Regions from separate parts of the Paenibacillus sp. V4I7 genome, predicted to be linked through region 1. Evidence: riboswitches for the same ligand, from Rfam matches in the RefSeq annotation. Region 1 holds a riboswitch; each other region holds the start of a gene.
What was found. A riboswitch is a leader RNA that binds a small molecule or an ion and turns the genes downstream of it on or off. The one in region 1 is predicted to bind cyclic di-GMP.

Region 1 (5,876 bases):
AACTTGGTTGGAATTGATGAAGTACCGTATGATGAGAAAGGTGTTACGAAGCTGGCTTATGATCCGGATGGTCTTGATCTGGAAGGTATCGCATATAGCCCATCTGACGATACATTTTGGGTTTCAGATGAGTATCGCCCATCCATTCTTCAAGTGAAACGTGATGGCACGATACTAGGACGCTACGTCCCTAAAGGCGCTAAAGACAAGCTCGTTCAAGCCGGTGCTCAAACGCCAATTTTTGATACACTGCCTGAGGTTTACAATACGCGTATTTCCAACCGTGGATTCGAAGGGGTGACGATTTCCCCAGACGGTAAATTCTTGTATACGTCCATTCAAAGTCCAATGGCAAATCCGGATAAGAAAACAGGGGAGTCATCCAGAAATCTGCGTATCCTCAAAATGGACCTAGCCACGAAACAAATTGTGGGTGAGTATGTTTATGTGGCTGAGCAAGCTGGCATGTTCGTTAAAGTGAATCAAAAAGATATCGTGATCAGTGATCTCTCCGCACTATCCAGTGATGAGCTGCTTGTGGATGAGCGTGATAAGAATGCGGGTGCTGACGCACAGCTGAAACGAATTTACAAATCCGATTTCTCTAAGGCTACGAATATTTTAGGAAAAGATACAAGCAAAAACTTGGAAAGCCTATCCGTTCAGCAGCTCAAAGACCAAGGTATTCAACCAGTTAGCAAGGAATTAATTGTCGATATTGCTAAACTAGGATACCCGTATGAGAAGATTGAAGGCTTGACGGTTGTTGACAAAAATACAATTGCGATTGTTAACGACAATGACTTCGGTATTAGCTATGACGATAAAGGCGTATTAACACTAACAAGCGCGCCAACACAATTACAACTTATTCAAGTTTCAGACGACTTATCCACGAAATAAAGTAAACGAAAACCCAGTTCATCGAGGCGCTCTCCGTGGTCTGGGTTTTATTATTTAAACCATATCAGCGAGGGCTTTGTCTACGAAAGAATATTTAAACGTAAAGCCATGCTCTAATAATACGCGAGGGAGCACCTTCTGACCTTCCAAAAGCAGCGTAGATAACTCACCGAACATTATTTTTAAAATAAAAGCGGGAAGCGGGAAAAGATTAGGTCTCCGCATTGCTTTCGCTAAGGCCCGTCCAAACTCCTTATTCGTGACCGGATTCGGCGCTGTCGCATTAACAGGACCTAGAATCGCTTCATTCTGAATGCAAAAATCGATAAGCCTCACCATATCATCGATGTGAATCCAGGAGAGCCATTGCTTGCCGCTGCCTATGGGACCGCCAACACCAAGCTTATAAGGCAAGGCCATTTTTGGGAATGCGCCTTCCTTGCCATCTAGAACAAGGCCAACGCGGACTTTTACGATTCGTGTTCCCTGTATCTGATCAGCCGCGGCTTCCCACTGTTCGACTACCTTCGATAAGAAATCCACAGGGCGATGCGGACTTCGTTCGTCAAAGGTTTCGGTTTCTGAGGTCCCGTAAACGGACATTCCTGAAGCATTAACGACGACTTTCGGTTTCACATCCATGCGTTCTACAAGCTGAGCCACTTGCACAGCCGCTTTTAGACGAGACCCAACGATTCGTTCTTTGGCTGCAGCTGTCCAACGCTGATTTATCGACTCACCAGCTAAATTTACTATGGCATCCAGTCCTGCGAATGCGCTCGAATCCGTCTTTAGTTGATCCCAAGTGACGGTGCGTACATGCTCTATAACAGCTCTGGGTGAACGTGAAATATTGATGACTTCATGACCTTGCTGCTGCAAATGAGAAATCAATCGTTTGCCTATAAACCCGCTGCCGCCGGTGACTGCTACTTTCATCATTCAGCACCTCCTTTCTTTTATTATAGGGCCTATATACAATGTTTTCCAATCTGCGTTATTCTTCTCTTTACATTACTATGTTATATTGGAAATAGGGAGGGATGCCAAATGTTTCGTTTTTTATTCCGAAAATCACCCAAACCGTCCAAGAGAAGTCGCGTAGGCAAATCCAAACCGGACTTTCGAGCTTCAGATCTACCCCAAGGGCTTGGTTTGCTAGAAGGAGTTCCGTTAGAACGTATCGTTACTAAGCTGAATAGTGCACTTCCACTTGATTATGTAGAAAGACTCCAATATCGCGTAAAAGCTGGGAATCCTTCCATGTCCGATGACGAGTTTGCCTGTAAATGGTTCGAATTAAAGCGATTTTTCCTGATGAATCTCATTTTAAAAAGAACTCCGATGTTTAGCAGCGAAATCGATGAAATTTGGCATGAGATGCTGATGTTTACGAGAGAATATCAACGGTTCGGGGATCAATTCGCTGGTGGCGTTATTCATCATTCACCTGAACGTGAACCGAAGCAAATGCCGGGTGAACGTGCTTGGTTCGATTGGGTATATGCGCACTTGTTCGAGTTCGCTCCAACGAGTTCACGATGCTGGAACGGTTTTTTCCGCAATCCGCTGGATGAGGAACGTACAGATTTGCTTCGCAAAGCGAATGAAGAAGAAATCGCCGAGCAATGGTTCGATATGGAGCAGGCGAAGCGGTATCCAGAAGTTGCAGAGACGATCCGCGTACTAATCACGCAGGCGATTAAAGAAGCCAGACATTCAGTGAACAGTCGCAGGTTTGAGGACACAGGCTGGAAGGATTCACTAACAAACCCGAACAACATGGTGTATATGGCAGGAGCCATGATGTTCTTCTCCATTCAGGATAATGGTAACTATACAAGCGGGATGAACTCGCAGTGGCCTGAGGCTGGACTAGAATCGGAGAAATACAAGCAAAGCAGCTGTTCTTCATCGGGTTGTGGCGGCTATGGAAGCAATAACGACAGCTCAGGAGATCAAGGTAGTGGTAGCTCTAGCAGCTGCAGCTCCGGCTCGGGTTCTTCTTGCTCGTCAGGGTCGAGCTGCGGGTCTGGATGCGGCGGCAGTTAACGTAAGCTGCGGAAGCAGCATTCTGTTCGTAAAATCGCATGACCCCGACTGGGGTTCCGGGTAAAGCGGTGAATGGACACTAGGAACATGATGAAAACTTTCTTTTGGACACTCTCCGTCGGAGGGTGTCTTTTGTTGTGCGCCCAGCATGGGCGCTATCTACAGGTTTCAAGTCCTGAATGGCGAAGGCAGTAGTAGCCATTAGCTTAAGACAAGGGTGTCGCCCGCGAGGATGAATCTAAAGGAAGTCAGCGGCTCACAGATTCAAAACTAGAGCCAAATTGGAGACACATATCGTCATTTTTCGTGTATAATTGGAATTCGGTGTCGATTTCTTTGACCTTCGGTAAATTAAACAGCGATAGGAGTCATCTCTAATGAATCGATTGCGTGGTTTTCTAAATTCTTATCATCCCATTGTACATACGTTAATACTTGGAACCGTTATGGCTAGGGCCGCGTCCTCTATGAGTTTGCCGTTTCTCGCGATTTATTTAGCCAGACATACGTCGATGAGTGCGGTGATGATCGGAATTGTCATTGGGATGGGTTCTTTGGCTGGGACCGTAGGCGGTTTTATTGGGGGCACCTTATCGGACCGATTCGGAAGGCGCATTATCATGCTGGCGGCGCTTTTCGGCTGGGCGTTCGTGTTCTTAGGCTTCAGCATGGTTAAATTACCAATTCTGTTTATGCTGCTCAATATGCTGAACGGCTTGTGCCGATCCTTTTATGAGCCCGTGTCGCAGGCGTTGATGGCAGATCTCACAGAACCTGCGAAGCGACTTAAAGTATTTTCGATGCGGTATATGGCTATTAATCTTGGTGTTGCAGTCGGGCCACTTTTGGGTGCCTTTTTCGCTACGATGAACGGTGCGCTGCCTTTTCTCATCACAGGAATCATTTATTTTATTTATGCGGTCACTCTTTACGCACTGCTCATCGCTTTTGGCATCAAGAAAATCGAGGGTGAGAAGAAATCTTCGGTTACTTTCGGTTCTGCTGTGCGAGTGATTCGCAGTGATATGACTTTTCGCTTGTATATCTTTGGTGGCATTATTGGAGCTATCGGATACTCCCAGGTGATGGTGACACTTTCGCAATATTTGGAGCAGAGTTTTGTCGATGGCGTGAAAATGTTTGCGATCTTGATGAGTGTGAATGCGATTGTGGTCATTGTCATGCAGATTCCACTTACTCGGTTGGCCGAAAAGTACACGCCAGTCGCTGCAATTGTAATTGGCAACCTAATGTTTGCGTTAGGGGATGTCGGCTTTGCATTTTCCCACTCGCTGGTATGGCTAATTATTTCGATGGGTATTTTCACCCTTGGCGAGATTCTAAATTACCCCGCTGCTAATATGTTGATTGACAAATTAGCTCCCGAGCATATGCGTGGCACCTATTTTGGCGCTCAAACATTAACGAACATAGGCCACTTTATTGGACCCTGGGTAGGTGGGTTCTTGCTCGTTTCTTATGGTGGAGATACGTTATATGTTCTTATGGCTGTTCTTACAATTGCGGGATCCATTTTCTACTGGAGAGGCTCAATTCGTCAAATGATGGCGAAAAATACGTCGAAAAAAGAATTTTTTTGAAAAATAATGCAAAATTAGTTCTTAGGAACTATTCGATTTCAAAACGACTTCCCGTATCCTTGAGAGTGTACATATTTATTACTCTTAGTTCTTCAGATATGTAGCAAGACATCTCGACAAAGGCAAAGCTGGCGAAAGCCAGTGACGCAAAGCTAAAGGGGCTTCCTTGTCCTGCAAACCGGACTCGCAGCCAGCCAGCCGCCGAACGATTGGGTATCAACATCAGAACCCCTCCGATCGGTTCACTATGGTGGGGTTTTTCTCTGTCATAACAAATTCATGTAAAAATAAAAGGAGGATCCAGCAGCATGCAATCAGAAGGAATACAACAAGAAGAACAAAAAGTGACTTCACTATGTGGTAATCATGTTGCCCGTTTGGTGCCTTCCTCGGATGGACCAAAGCTCATGATTAATCGGGAAGAATACGCGTTAAATGAAAATTGTTGGGATGTTGAAATGTTTCACGGGAGAAACAATAGCATCTTGATTTTCTACTGGAAGGGCGAGGTTAAACTTTCTGTGAAAATGCCGCCGATGTCGCAAATTGAAGCATTTTTGACAAGGCTTTATCAATGTTTATCATCCAAATTAAGAACGGTACAGCCTATCTAGGCGTACCGTTTTTTTATTACCAGCTGTAAGGGATTTATAAAGACAAAATGATTGTCACAAATTGACACAAGCTGATATAATGATTGTGGATTTTAGTAGTGCTTTGGAACTATTATTAGGGGGATACATGCATGAGATTAATCACTCGTTCGGATTTTGATGGATTAGTATGCGCGATGCTTTTCAAAAAGATTTAAACATGGTGGATGAAATGAAATTCGTCCATCCCAAAGATATGCAGGACGGTTTGATAGAGGTTTCGGAAAACGATATTTTGGCCAATGTCCCTTATGTAGCGGCTTGTGGCTTGTGGTTCGATCATCATTCCAGTGAACTTGAGCGGATGGGCGAAAAGATTGAATTCAAAGGGGAAACCCGTATCGCGCCAAGTGCGGCACGTGTTGTTTATGATTACTATGGAGGGCCTGAGACCTTCGGTGATATCGATGATATTATGCGTGGGGTAGATAAAGCGGATTCGGCGCAGTTCAGCAAAGAAGATATTTTGAACCCAAGCGGATGGGATTTATTATCTTTTATCATGGATGCTCGAACGGGTTTAGGCCGTTATCGCGATTATCGGATTAGTAATTATCAATTGATGGAAGATCTTGTGGAGCACTGTGCAACGATGTCCGTTCATGAGATTATGGAATTACCAGATGTGAAAGAGCGTGTTTCGCGATATTTTGAGTTAGATGCCTTA
Region 2 (5,876 bases), 6.2 Mb from region 1:
TACCCTGGGACACACCCGCTTTGCTTATTGTAGAAGTGACTGTGGGTTTGAAGTTGAGGTTAAACACCTGTTCTCCAGAATTAATCGGAATTGTAATAATTTGCGTGGTGCTTCCAGTAATCTGACTCTTATTGAATTGTGTGTTGAAGGTTAGAGTTCCTTGCACATTATTATAGTCTTCTATGAATTTATTAAATGTAATTAACACCCGATGGCTGTCTTTGTCGGCATAGAACGTTCCCACAAGATCATTACCCATCCTCAGTTCACCGTTGATGTGATTGAATAATAAAAATTGCTGCGGCAGTGTGAATGTAAATGTATCCCCGGCAAGGTAACCATGTCCGTTTGGCAAAGACCAGGTATAATCCAACTTCACTCTGGCACCTTGCTCGTAAACATTACCAGTCACCACTTCTCCTGCGCTGTTGTACACAGCCATCGTCACACTGTCGAGAATGTTGTTTGAAATTGTGTTTGCACTGGCCTTAGGCAAAAAGCCAATCCCGTAAATACTCTGCATAAAAATTAATAAGGTAATTAGCAGTGCACTCGTTTTTTTCTTCAACATCATTTCATACCTCCATTCATGGATCAATTTTTTATAGAGATTATTTATGTGTGCTACCTCCTATGACTTTGAAACAAAATGTATCATTATCAATGATAAATGATACAAGATGTATTGTAAATATTGGGATTTATTGTTTTTCAACATGGAAAAGCACAAAAAAACCTGTTCTCAGCTATGAGATCAGGTTTCATCATTTCACTTAATATATTCTGGATATCTGATAATTAGAATCATTTTTTATGAGATCTATCGTTTCACCGGCTTGTATATGAACAGCGTCATACGTGGTATCGATCGTCACCCATTCCTTACTTTCCTTTAGGAAGACTTGATTCCACGCATGATAAGTATCTGGCGCATGACTTTCATACCCCATAACCAGACGAGTAGGAATCCCCTCGCTTCTTGCCATTGCCGCAAAAGTAGCTGCAAAGTCATAACAAATTCCGTTGGACGCTGCGTAGACCATATCCAGATTAGGTACGTAACTATCTGCTACCGTTTGGGGCTTTTCATAATCATACTGAAAATGTGTCGTGATATATCCATAAATAGCTCTTATTTTGTCGATATCTTTTTCTTTATCTCCAACTAATTGCCTAGCCTCAACGACCGCCTTCGATTCATTGTCCCAATCGATCAACGGAATGGACTGCAGAAATACGGCATTCTCGTCTTCCATTTCTAACTCTATTTGTTCTTGCGTAACAACTTTATATTTATTAGCTCCTATGGACTCTCCAATCAGTACTTTATACTGTCCGTTTCCAAGCTGCAAAGGGTACTGACCCCCTTCTTCGAATGTGTAGTCATATTTGATATTTTCTCTCATGATTCGAACGAGAACTTTGGTGTTCTTGTTCTTATCGTTTGAATAATGAACCGAGATAATTCCTTTATTCAGAGCATCTTTATCTATCATGGATGGATTGGAAGCTGCAAATATCCCTTGCGGAGCAAGTGTAAATAGAAATGCTGCGATGATTGTTCGTATACTTGGCTTTTTAAACAAAAATAAATCCCCTTTCGGTAACTGGCTGCCAACTTAGTTCGGCTAAGGAAGGCCCTTTAGTTTTGCGTCTCTAGTTTTCGCTAGATTTGCCTTTATCGGAGGAACGCACCGACTCCCTATAATCACTATAGTGCAATCTTAACATAGGCTTGTCTCTCTGAATAGACAAAATATTACATTTTATTCCTTTGACTGCACCATGATTCCCTTAATGGCAATACGATGAGTCGGGTTTTCCATAGGATGACAAGTTATTAGCGTAATCTCCCGATCTTTGCCGTTGCCTTTCAGCACCCAGACATCCTCTGGGAGGACATACTGTTTGTCCACAACTTTGTAGATATGCGTTTTGCTCCCTGTATTCACTTCTATGAAATCCCCTTCGGTGACCTCATCTAATCTATTAAAATTTTTCCCGTAAGTAAGGTTTCGATGACCCGCAATGGCATAATTGCCAATAGCGCCTGCTTTGCCTGTATTGGCAATACTGGCAACGGAAATCTTCAAATTATTCACGGTTGCGTCTGTCAATATAGGGAGCTTCAGATTAATTTTATCGATAATAAGGACACCCTCTGTATTCTTCTGCGGCAAAGTTACAGGCTTCGGTGTCTTTTCCGCGGCCAAAGGGCTTGGCTGGCTGCTCGGCTGGCTGCTTGTCGGCAGAGCTTCCACTGCGGGACTGGAAGAAGGCACGACCAACCCTACATCTGTCTCCTCCTCGATGTCAGAGGCTGTCTGATCCATATCCTGCAGATTTTCCTGCCATTGTTTCAAAATTTTGTTCTGCTGATAGCTCTCATAACGATCGTTTAACGTTGGATAGAGAAAAATGATAATCCCAAGAACGATAAATAACAGTGATAGCTTTTTTCTAATCACTAGTGGTACCACCTTTCTCTTCGATCTCATGCACCGAGGACTGTCTGAGCATGCTTAACATCATATAAAGCCCTGGCAACTTAGATTTATCGAAATCGCCAGATTTAGCATAATTAGTTAACAGACATATTCATAAGTTAATCATGCTTTGAATTCTAAGTGCAACCTATACGAAGTTAAAATTTTCCATCTTAGAAATACGCAGCATTCGCTATGCTCTTAAGGGAATAACAGCACATAAAAAGCCATAACAGCAAATGAGCTGTTATGGCTTCTATATCTCCATTAACTAACCGTCTTCGGACGCTCCATTCGCGTAATTCCTGGCCAGCGGAATGTAGCCCACTCCGGCTGCCGCTTCTCAATACGTGCAACAACGACGGTCATATCATCTTGAATTTCGCCATGATGATGGCGGAAAATTCTTTCTAATAAACAGTCCGCAAAATCCTGCGGCATCGTCGTATCAATTTCCTGAATCATCCGCTTCATCCACATCTCTTTGTTTACCGCATGTCCCGGTGCATCGTAGATACCGTCTGTCATCATGACAAGGATATCACCCGATTGGAGTGGAATCGAGACCAGATCAACATCAATCTCGCTCAGGATGCCGACAGGCAGATTATTAGCTGAGATCGAAATCACTTCCGTCCCTCGCTTAATGAAGCTAGGGGTGGAACCAATTTTCATGAACGTTGTGTTTGCACTATACATGTCGATCAAGGCCATATCTACGGTTGCATACATCTCATCCGAAGATCGCAGCATCAATACTGAGTTAAGCGATTTGATCGCCAGCTTCTCGTCCATCCCTGACTGCAGCAGCTGCTGCAGGATGTTCAGAGCCGTCTGGCTCTCCGCCTGTGCTCGCTCGCCGTTGCCCATGCCGTCGCTAAGCGCCACGGCATATTTGCCATTGCCCAGCTCCACCGTGGAGAAGCTGTCGCCCGAGAAGAGGTCGCCTCCCTTGGCTGCGCCAGCGACCCCGGTCTCCACCTCGTATTCCTTGGCAGAGCCGAATACGACCGTGCTGTAACCCTCGCCGCGCGCATGCATTTCCTCGCGCATGACGGCGACGTTCTCGCCGATAATTTCGCTCAAGAGCGGCGCAATGATTTTCCGACATTCATCGAAGCCCTTCGTGTATTGATGAATGATCTCAATTTCGATATTTCCTTCATCCAAGGAAATGATATCGATGGTATGGATGGATAAGCCCAGCTCCTCCAGGGCATTACGAATTTGCTCTTCTTGAAGGAACAGTTCCTGCCCTTCCCGTTTAATCTCCTTAGCCAAGTCCTCCATTACTTGGGACACCCCTGAAAGCTGGTCAGCCACGAGATGCCGGCTATCCATAATCTGCTTTTTCCAATGCAAATCATTCTTGTACAAGCCATACTGCTGCTTCATCACATCCAGCACTTGATCCGTGCGAATACATACCTTCCTCCACTCCGGTGGAATATTCTTCTTCGTCATACTCTCCTTCATCTCAATTTGGGTCATCATATCGGTCATATACGTATAGGTTTGATAAAATTTCTGATCCCAGCACTGGCTCTTTTTCCAGCAGGAATCACAAGCCTTCTGCGCAACCGCATTCATGAAATGGCCAACATCCTCCTCCTTGCGGCTCACCGCATCATCGGTCGTCAACTGCTTAAAGCTGCGCGCCAGCTGGCGGAACACTTCAGAGAACTGTTCCACACGTCCTGCCGTAACATCACGAACCCGCTTCGCATAGTCCTGTTGGGATTTCAAATTTTCCTGCGTTCCGGGTACATATTTAGCAAGCGTCAGAATCAGACTCCGCGGTGTCAACAGGAAGAGTGCAACAGCTGCAAGCGACTCCCATGTAGAGTTGATTACATTAGCCCCTGATCCCATATAGAAAGCAAGTATCGATGACCCTATCAGCATTCCGAATGCAACAGCCAATCGATTACCATCTTTGAGAAGCCCTGCTAACATCCCCGAGAAAGCCAGTAAACTCATTTGATAAACCGCATTGCTATTCGCAAGACTTAGGATTAATCCTGTAATGACTCCTACCGAGGCTCCGAAAGGCGCTCCTCCCACCAGCGCAAATAATAGAATTAAATACCGGGACAGCACATGTTCTACGGTGATTGGACCCACAACCCAGCTCACCGTTCCTGTCATCACAGAAGCTAACAAGATAATCAAACAAATAATTTCCTCATGTTTCAAATGATAGTTCTTACGGGTAAGCGTAAATACAGGAATAGCTTGAATAAAAATTAACGTCAGTACTAGACTTAGCAGTGCCTCAACGGAGACCATCATGAGCGTATACCAGCTTAAGTTCGAGACTACAAGCTCTGCAAAGAGCTGAACCAGCAAGGTTGAGCTGAATACAAGAAGCGGTGCTAAGGAAATATCGGAGCGTTCAAATTTCTCCAAAGCTTTTTGGATGAGTAAGAAAACGATGATTTCCGTAACAAGATAACCAGTATTCGAATTCAGCGAGAATAGGCTTCCAGCAAATGCAGCGACACCTACCCAATGTAAAAGATCTCTCCTTGTAAAATAAATGACAGCAATGAACGCAAGCGCAAACGGAGATAGCTGTTCCAAAATCATCGCACGACCGAGTAAGAAAGCCATCACGATGAGCAGTAAAGACCACTTCTTAGCTACGAAGGCTTGTACGAATCGATTCTCCACGGCAGCGCTATGTGCGCCCATCTTCGCTTTCTGCCACAATCCCGACCAACCGCCACCAATCACTGTGCTTAAGCTTCTTCTCTGCATGTTTTCGAACACCATCCATTCATTCCTTATTTGTTTCTCTAGTATAGAGACAATCTAGCAGAAAGTTTGTCAGAATGAGTTGATAGATTCAAAGAAATTTCCGACAAGCCGTGTTTGCTTTGTCACCATGCCTCAGCCCTTGCCTAGTCTCGTTTTACCATATAGAAAACGTTTCCAAAAGTCTGATTGCCTCGAACTTTCGCCCTGCGTATGGGGGAGATACCCGTAATTCCATGTCGATTGTTCTTTATGTTATTTTAACTATTTGACGTTTGGACAAAAAAAATAACCACACTCGCCTAAGCGAATGTGGTTCGTTATTGCATCTATTAATCTCTTCTTCCGCCTCGGCCACCGCGTTTGGACTCGGTGTTCTTTTTCAAAGACGAAATCCGCTCTTCACTATCTTTAAGGAACCGAGATACTTTATCTTCGAACGAAAACGGTCTAGCTCCGCCTTGCTGCTTGTTAAAGCCGCCGCGACCACCACCACCGCCGCCTCGATTGAAGCCACCGCCGCCACCTGGACGACCGCCACCACCACCGGGACCACCGCTTGGAGGACCACTACGTTCTCCGCCGCTACTTGGACGACCACCTTGGTAGCCTCCTGGACGATCTCCACTTGGA
Region 3 (5,876 bases), 6.7 Mb from region 1:
TATCCACAGCAAAAGCCGCAGGTGCTGGCCATTGATAAAGCCAAGGATCTTTGGCTTGCACAGTTTGACATCAAGTTAAATTATGTGGTGGAAGGCAGCGGGTTCACCGGTGGAATTCCACTGGAGAAATACAGAGTGATGATGGCAGCTGGGGATGTCCCACAATCCATGGATCTGAAGGCAGACGGGAAACTAGATGCCAAGCTTGTCTATTCACTCGTTCCCAAATTCAACCGTGAACCTTTCCTCTTGGATGCGCAAAACGGTCAATGGCGGAATAGTGAAACGGGTGAAGTGATTTCTTTGGATAAAGTGACAGTAAGCGACATTGACAATCACTGGGCTAAAAATGAGCTTCAGCTTATGCTCGATTATCAAGCGCTGGATGTGAAGGATGGCAAAGTGAATCCGGATCAAACCATTCAACGTGGCGAGTTAGTCAAAATGCTCGTTATTGCCATGAATGGCGGTAACGGTGGTATTTATTACGGGGCAGAACGGAAGGCATCTTTTGCCGATGTGAGCAAATCTTCTCCTTATTTTGCGTATGTCGAAAATGCGGTTGATCGCGGTTTGCTAGATGTAGGTGCTGAATTTAATCCAGAAGCTGCGATGAATCGGGAAGAAATGGCACAGTTAATCGTGAAGGCGCTTGGCTACAAGAGCTTGACGAAGTTCGATGGGATCTTCAATGGCAATTTCGCAGATGCTGCTAAGCTTAAGAATGTTGGTGATGCAGCTATTGTGGTGGGGCTGAATATTATGTCTCTGAACGATGGACAATTTATACCTCAACAAGAAGTGACGAAAGCACAGGCGGCCAGTGCCTTCTACCGTTTCTTGCAAAGACGGTCTGAGCTGCAGGAGCAGCCTCGTTACTATTACTAAATAAGTGGTTGAGGGGAGTTGGCAAACACCTCTCCTAACAAATACAAGAAGCCTCTAATCCACTTGTTAGTGGGTTTGAGGCTTCTTGTGGTTGTGCTAGCTCCAGATGTGATCGTACCCTCATTGATGAGGACACAACACAACTTACGTCCTAGCTTAGAACATTGGAAATACATAACGAACTAGGAAATACAGAACACCGAAGATGATGACGATGTAAGCCGCATATTTGATGAAAGTAGAAGCAACTAAACTGGAATCCGATTTTTTCTCCACATGGCGTTCTTCGATATCGATATTGCGAGGCTGCGTCGACATTTGAATCACTCCTTTGAAGTTGTATTGCTATGTAATACCCTGCTGGGCATGAAGTGAAACATAGGATAAAGCTATACCAATATTATTTTCGTACAGGCGGGCAGAGTTGTGCTACAATAATCTTTAAAACTTTAATAGCACAATGTGGAGAAAGGAAGTAAGAGAAAATGGTTGTTTCCAGTAAAGTAGGTTTGGAAGATATTATTAGGGCCAATCATGTGCTCAGCAGGGTGATCGAACCATCGCCTTTGCAACGCAATGAGCTGCTCTCTAACTTGTATGAATGCAACGTTTATCTTAAACGTGAAGATATGCAAATTGTTCGTTCTTTCAAAATTCGCGGAGCGTATAACGTGATCCAAAGTTTAACACCGGAGGAACGCGAAGCGGGTGTCGTGTGTGCGAGCGCCGGCAATCATGCGCAGGGTGTGGCTTATTCCTGTAAACAGCTTGGTATTGAAGGAAAAATCTTCATGCCAACGACAACGCCTAGACAAAAGATTTCCCAAGTTAAGCTATTTGGCGGATCTTTTGTTGAAGTTATTCTCACAGGTGATTCATTCGATGATTCGTCTAACCATGCCAAAGCCTACTGTGCTCAAGAGAATAAGGTGTTCATACACCCCTTCGATGATGTCCGTACGATTGCCGGGCAAGGCACAGTTGGCCTCGAGATTTTGAATCAAATGCCCGAATCTCCTGATTTCATCTTCGCAACAATTGGTGGTGGTGGCCTTGCAGCGGGAGTTGCGACGTATGTGGATAGTGTTTCTCCACGTACACGTATTATCGGTGTTGAGCCAGAAGGCGCGGCAAGTATGACGGAAGCGCTCAAGCAGGGGAAGGTCGTGACCTTATCTACGATTGAGAAGTTTGTAGACGGCGCAGCTGTAAAGCAGGTCGGCGAGCTTACCTTTGACATTTGCAAAGAAAAGCTGGAGGATATCGTAATTGTTCCTTCCGGCAAGGAATGTACAACCATTCTGGAGCTTTACAACAATAACGCGATTGTCATTGAGCCCGCTGGCGCACTCCCGGTTTCAGCACTTGATACCTATCGGGAGCAGATTCGCGGTAAGAATGTAGTCTGCATCATCAGCGGCGGCAACAATGACATTGACCGTATGCAGCAGATTAAAGAAAGATCACTCGTGTATGAAGGCTTGAAGCACTACTTTATTCTTAATTTTCCGCAGCGTGCTGGGGCATTGCGCGAATTTCTAGAAGAAGTCTTAGGACCCACAGACGACATTACCCGATTTGAGTATACGAAAAAAAATAACAGGGACGATGCTCCGGCGCTGGTCGGCATTGAGCTCAAAAATAAAGATGATTATGAGGGGCTTATTGAGCGCCTATCCCAGAAGGATTATGGCTATATAGAAATAAATAAGGATCCCAAGCTCTTTAATTTGCTTATTTAAGGAAAATTAGCCAAATGCGGAATGGATATGATATAGTTAATTAGTCCCATGAATTCCCTTAATATCGTAAAGGCAAACTTATCGAAAGGTAAGGACGCAAAGCTGCAGGTCTAAGGTTGCCTTTGCAACAATGATGGCTGGGCTGCCGACAGGTTGCAGTTTACCTAGACAGGTACACCTACGGCTATTCCGATTCGGAATAGCCTTTTTTCTCATATCAGATAAGGAGGTTCAAGAATGAAAGGCATACTTTCTAAGTGGATACAGCATATGAAAGCGCAAACGTTGGTCTATCTGGGCGTGCTGGGCTTCTTTTTGTTGACCATTAATCTACTTGCTGCTTCTTCTTTCTCCTTTTCGCCTTACGTTTTCATTAGTATGCTTGTTCAAGCACTAATCTGTCTATTTTTTGCGAAGAGTGTAGGGCAACTGCTTCTTACTAGTAGAGAGCAGGAAGAAAAGAGCAAACAACTAGCCTTTCTGGCGTATCACGATACATTGACAGGATTACCCAATCGCCGATTGTTTAATGACCGACTGGAGCGGGCACTCCTGCATGCGCAACGCAATGAACAGCTGGCGGCTGTTATGTTCTTGGACATGGACCGATTCAAGGATGTCAACGATTCATTAGGTCATGCTTATGGTGATCGTTTAATTCGCCTTGCAGCAGAACGTTTGCTGAGCTGCCTGCGGGGGTCGGATACGGTGTACCGACAAGGTGGCGACGAGTTTACTATTTTACTAGAATCTTTTGCAAAGCCTGAAGATGCAAGAGTTGTAGCTTCCCGAATTCAAATGGCTCTGGAAGAGCCTTTTATCCTAGATGGAATGCCTGTAACCATAACAGCTAGTATTGGGATAGCATTGTATCCGTTAGACGGTATGCTGCCTGAGCAGCTCATGGCGTATGCAGATGAAGCGATGTATACGGCCAAAAACAGAGGACATAACCAGTTCCAATTCTATGCTTCTGACATCGATGCCATGGTGAAGAGCAAAGCTCACATGGAGAAAGAGCTTCGATCGGCCTTAGACAACAATCGGTTTGAAATCCTATATCAGCCTCAATATGAAATAACAAACCGGAAATTAATCGGAATGGAAGCGATCATTCATTGGAGCAAGGGAGACGCCCTCCTCGCATCCAGTATGGATTGGAAGAAAGCGGCCGAGGAAATGGGGTTCATGTTACCCATCGGGAAATGGGCTGTACGAACGGCATGCAGACAGATGAGAATCTGGCAGGATGAGGGCTACGCACCGCTGAGAATGACCCTAGCCGTAACGGCTTCACAGTTTAAAGATGAGCATTTTATTGAGGAAATTGCCGTTGTTTTGAAAGAGACAGGTATAGATCCGATGTTGGTGGAACTGGACCTTACGGAAAGTATCACATCTTCCAATGTACAAGAGGCTAGCGAGAAATTGATTATGCTGAAGAAGTTCGGTGTACGTATCGTTATGGATGACTTGTGTACAGGTTTATTTACACGAAGCGGGCTCGAAGGTATGCCGCTCGATAGCGTTAAATTGGATAGCACATTGATCCGGGATTTGGTAGACGACGATGAGAATCAGCTGCTGGCTGCTGCCATTATTCGTATGGCTCACCGTCTAGGTCTAAATTTAATTGCAAAAGGTGTCGAAACAGAGGAACAGCTGGAGCACTTAAGACTTTTGCAGTGTACGGAAGTGCAAGGAGTGCTGTTTAGCAGCCCTTTAGGACCCGAACAATTCCTGCGACTTATGAACGATAAAATTAACAAAGGGTAATCTAGATTTTATTAACCAGTGGTAGTATAATAAATAATTGGGGCTTGGAACCTATATTGTAGGGGCTTACAAAAAGACCATGTCAACTTGTATGACATAACGAATTATGTTATTTTGCTGGTGTATCGCTTTTCTCATAGGTTTCAAAATGATACACTCATCTATAGGCAGTCTTACATAATTTAACTAATTGTGGTCAACCTACAATGTGAGATTTCATGGTTTTAAATTAAATGATCTTATGGGGGTAATAATCATGAAGAAAATGCTTTCAACAGCTCTTATGGCTGTAACGGTTTCTGCATTAGCTCTTTCCGGCTGTGCCAAAAAAGAAGAAACGAAACCGGCGGCTTCAGCAACTCCGGCTACTACTGCAGCGGCAACAGCTTCAGCGGCGCCAAGCAACACCAGCGGTAAAGACTTCAAAATCGGAATGGTTACCGATATTGGTGGCGTCAACGATAAATCTTTTAACCAAAGCGCATGGGAAGGCTTGAAGGCTCTTGAGAAACAAACAGGAGCGAAAGTGAAAAACCTTGAATCTAAAGGCGATGCGGATTATACACCTAACTTAAACCAATTCGTTAAAGACGGTTACAACCTGACTTGGGGTATCGGCTTCTTGATGGGTGATGCACTTAAAACAGTAGCAACACAAAACCCAAATGCTAAATTAGCGATCATTGATAATGTTGTTGAAGCTCCAAACGTTGAGTCCGTAACGTTCTCAGAGCAAGAAGGTTCTTACCTTGTTGGTGTGGTTGCAGGTCTAACAACTAAATCGAACAAAATCGGTTTTGTTGGGGGTATCGACATCCCGGTTATCAAACGTTTTGAAGCTGGTTTCGTAGCTGGTGTTAAAGCGGTTAATCCAAATGCCAAAGTACAAATTAACTATACAGGCGCTTTCGATAAGCCTGACCTTGGTAAAGCAGCAGCAGCAACCATCTACAACGATGGCGCTGATGTCATTTTCCACGCAGCTGGTTCCACAGGTAATGGTGTGTTCAACGAAGCAAAAGACCGTGCGAAAAACGGTAAAAAAGTTTGGGTTATCGGCGTAGATAAAGATCAATCCCTTGAGTTCGGTGATGAAGTAACACTGACTTCCATGTTGAAACGTGTTGACACAGCGGTTGCTCGTGTATCCAAAGATGTTATTGACAACAAATTCCAAGGTGGTAAAGTCGTTACACTTGGTCTTAAAGACGATGGCGTAGGCCTTCCTGAAACTTCCAAGAAAAACGTAACACCTGAAATCTTGAAAAAAGTTGACGAGTTCAAAGCAAAAATTATTAGCGGCGAAATCAAAGTTCCTGAAAAACCTTAATGCAGGTATAAAAGTCGTAGCGGTTACGAACGATATGTGTACTTCTGTTCAAACAAGGCTAGTTATAATAACTAGCCTTGTTCTTTAGTTTTAGAGGTAATTAAAAAAATTGATCCTTAGGGTGATCTGATGAATGAAGT

Region 2: another riboswitch for cyclic di-GMP. It lies ahead of QFZ80_RS32835 (transglutaminase-like domain-containing protein); the one in region 1 lies ahead of QFZ80_RS04910 (hypothetical protein).
Region 3: another riboswitch for cyclic di-GMP. It lies ahead of QFZ80_RS35085 (putative bifunctional diguanylate cyclase/phosphodiesterase); the one in region 1 lies ahead of QFZ80_RS04910 (hypothetical protein).

What each region holds. Positions count from the first base shown of each region.
Region 1 is NZ_JAUSZD010000002.1:810,636-816,511, forward strand. Features, by position in the region: gene QFZ80_RS04890 (esterase-like activity of phytase family protein) at 1-903, shown strand, start outside; gene QFZ80_RS04895 (TIGR01777 family oxidoreductase) at 958-1,842, opposite strand; gene QFZ80_RS04900 (glycine-rich domain-containing protein) at 1,954-2,955, shown strand; gene QFZ80_RS04905 (MDR family MFS transporter) at 3,333-4,556, shown strand; cyclic di-GMP riboswitch class I at 4,668-4,762, shown strand; gene QFZ80_RS04910 (hypothetical protein) at 4,865-5,170, shown strand; gene QFZ80_RS04915 (exopolyphosphatase) at 5,340-5,876, shown strand, end outside.
Region 2 is NZ_JAUSZD010000002.1:7,013,304-7,019,179, forward strand. Features, by position in the region: gene QFZ80_RS32830 (collagen binding domain-containing protein) at 1-574, opposite strand, end outside; gene QFZ80_RS32835 (transglutaminase-like domain-containing protein) at 774-1,586, opposite strand; cyclic di-GMP riboswitch class I at 1,600-1,687, opposite strand; gene QFZ80_RS32840 (class D sortase) at 1,767-2,468, opposite strand; gene spoIIE (stage II sporulation protein E) at 2,754-5,246, opposite strand; gene QFZ80_RS32850 (S1 domain-containing RNA-binding protein) at 5,576-5,876, opposite strand, start outside.
Region 3 is NZ_JAUSZD010000002.1:7,501,260-7,507,135, forward strand. Features, by position in the region: gene QFZ80_RS35070 (S-layer homology domain-containing protein) at 1-888, shown strand, start outside; gene QFZ80_RS35075 (hypothetical protein) at 1,045-1,206, opposite strand; gene ilvA (threonine ammonia-lyase IlvA) at 1,374-2,630, shown strand; cyclic di-GMP riboswitch class I at 2,692-2,780, shown strand; gene QFZ80_RS35085 (putative bifunctional diguanylate cyclase/phosphodiesterase) at 2,868-4,406, shown strand; gene QFZ80_RS35090 (BMP family lipoprotein) at 4,663-5,736, shown strand; gene QFZ80_RS35095 (ABC transporter ATP-binding protein) at 5,866-5,876, shown strand, end outside.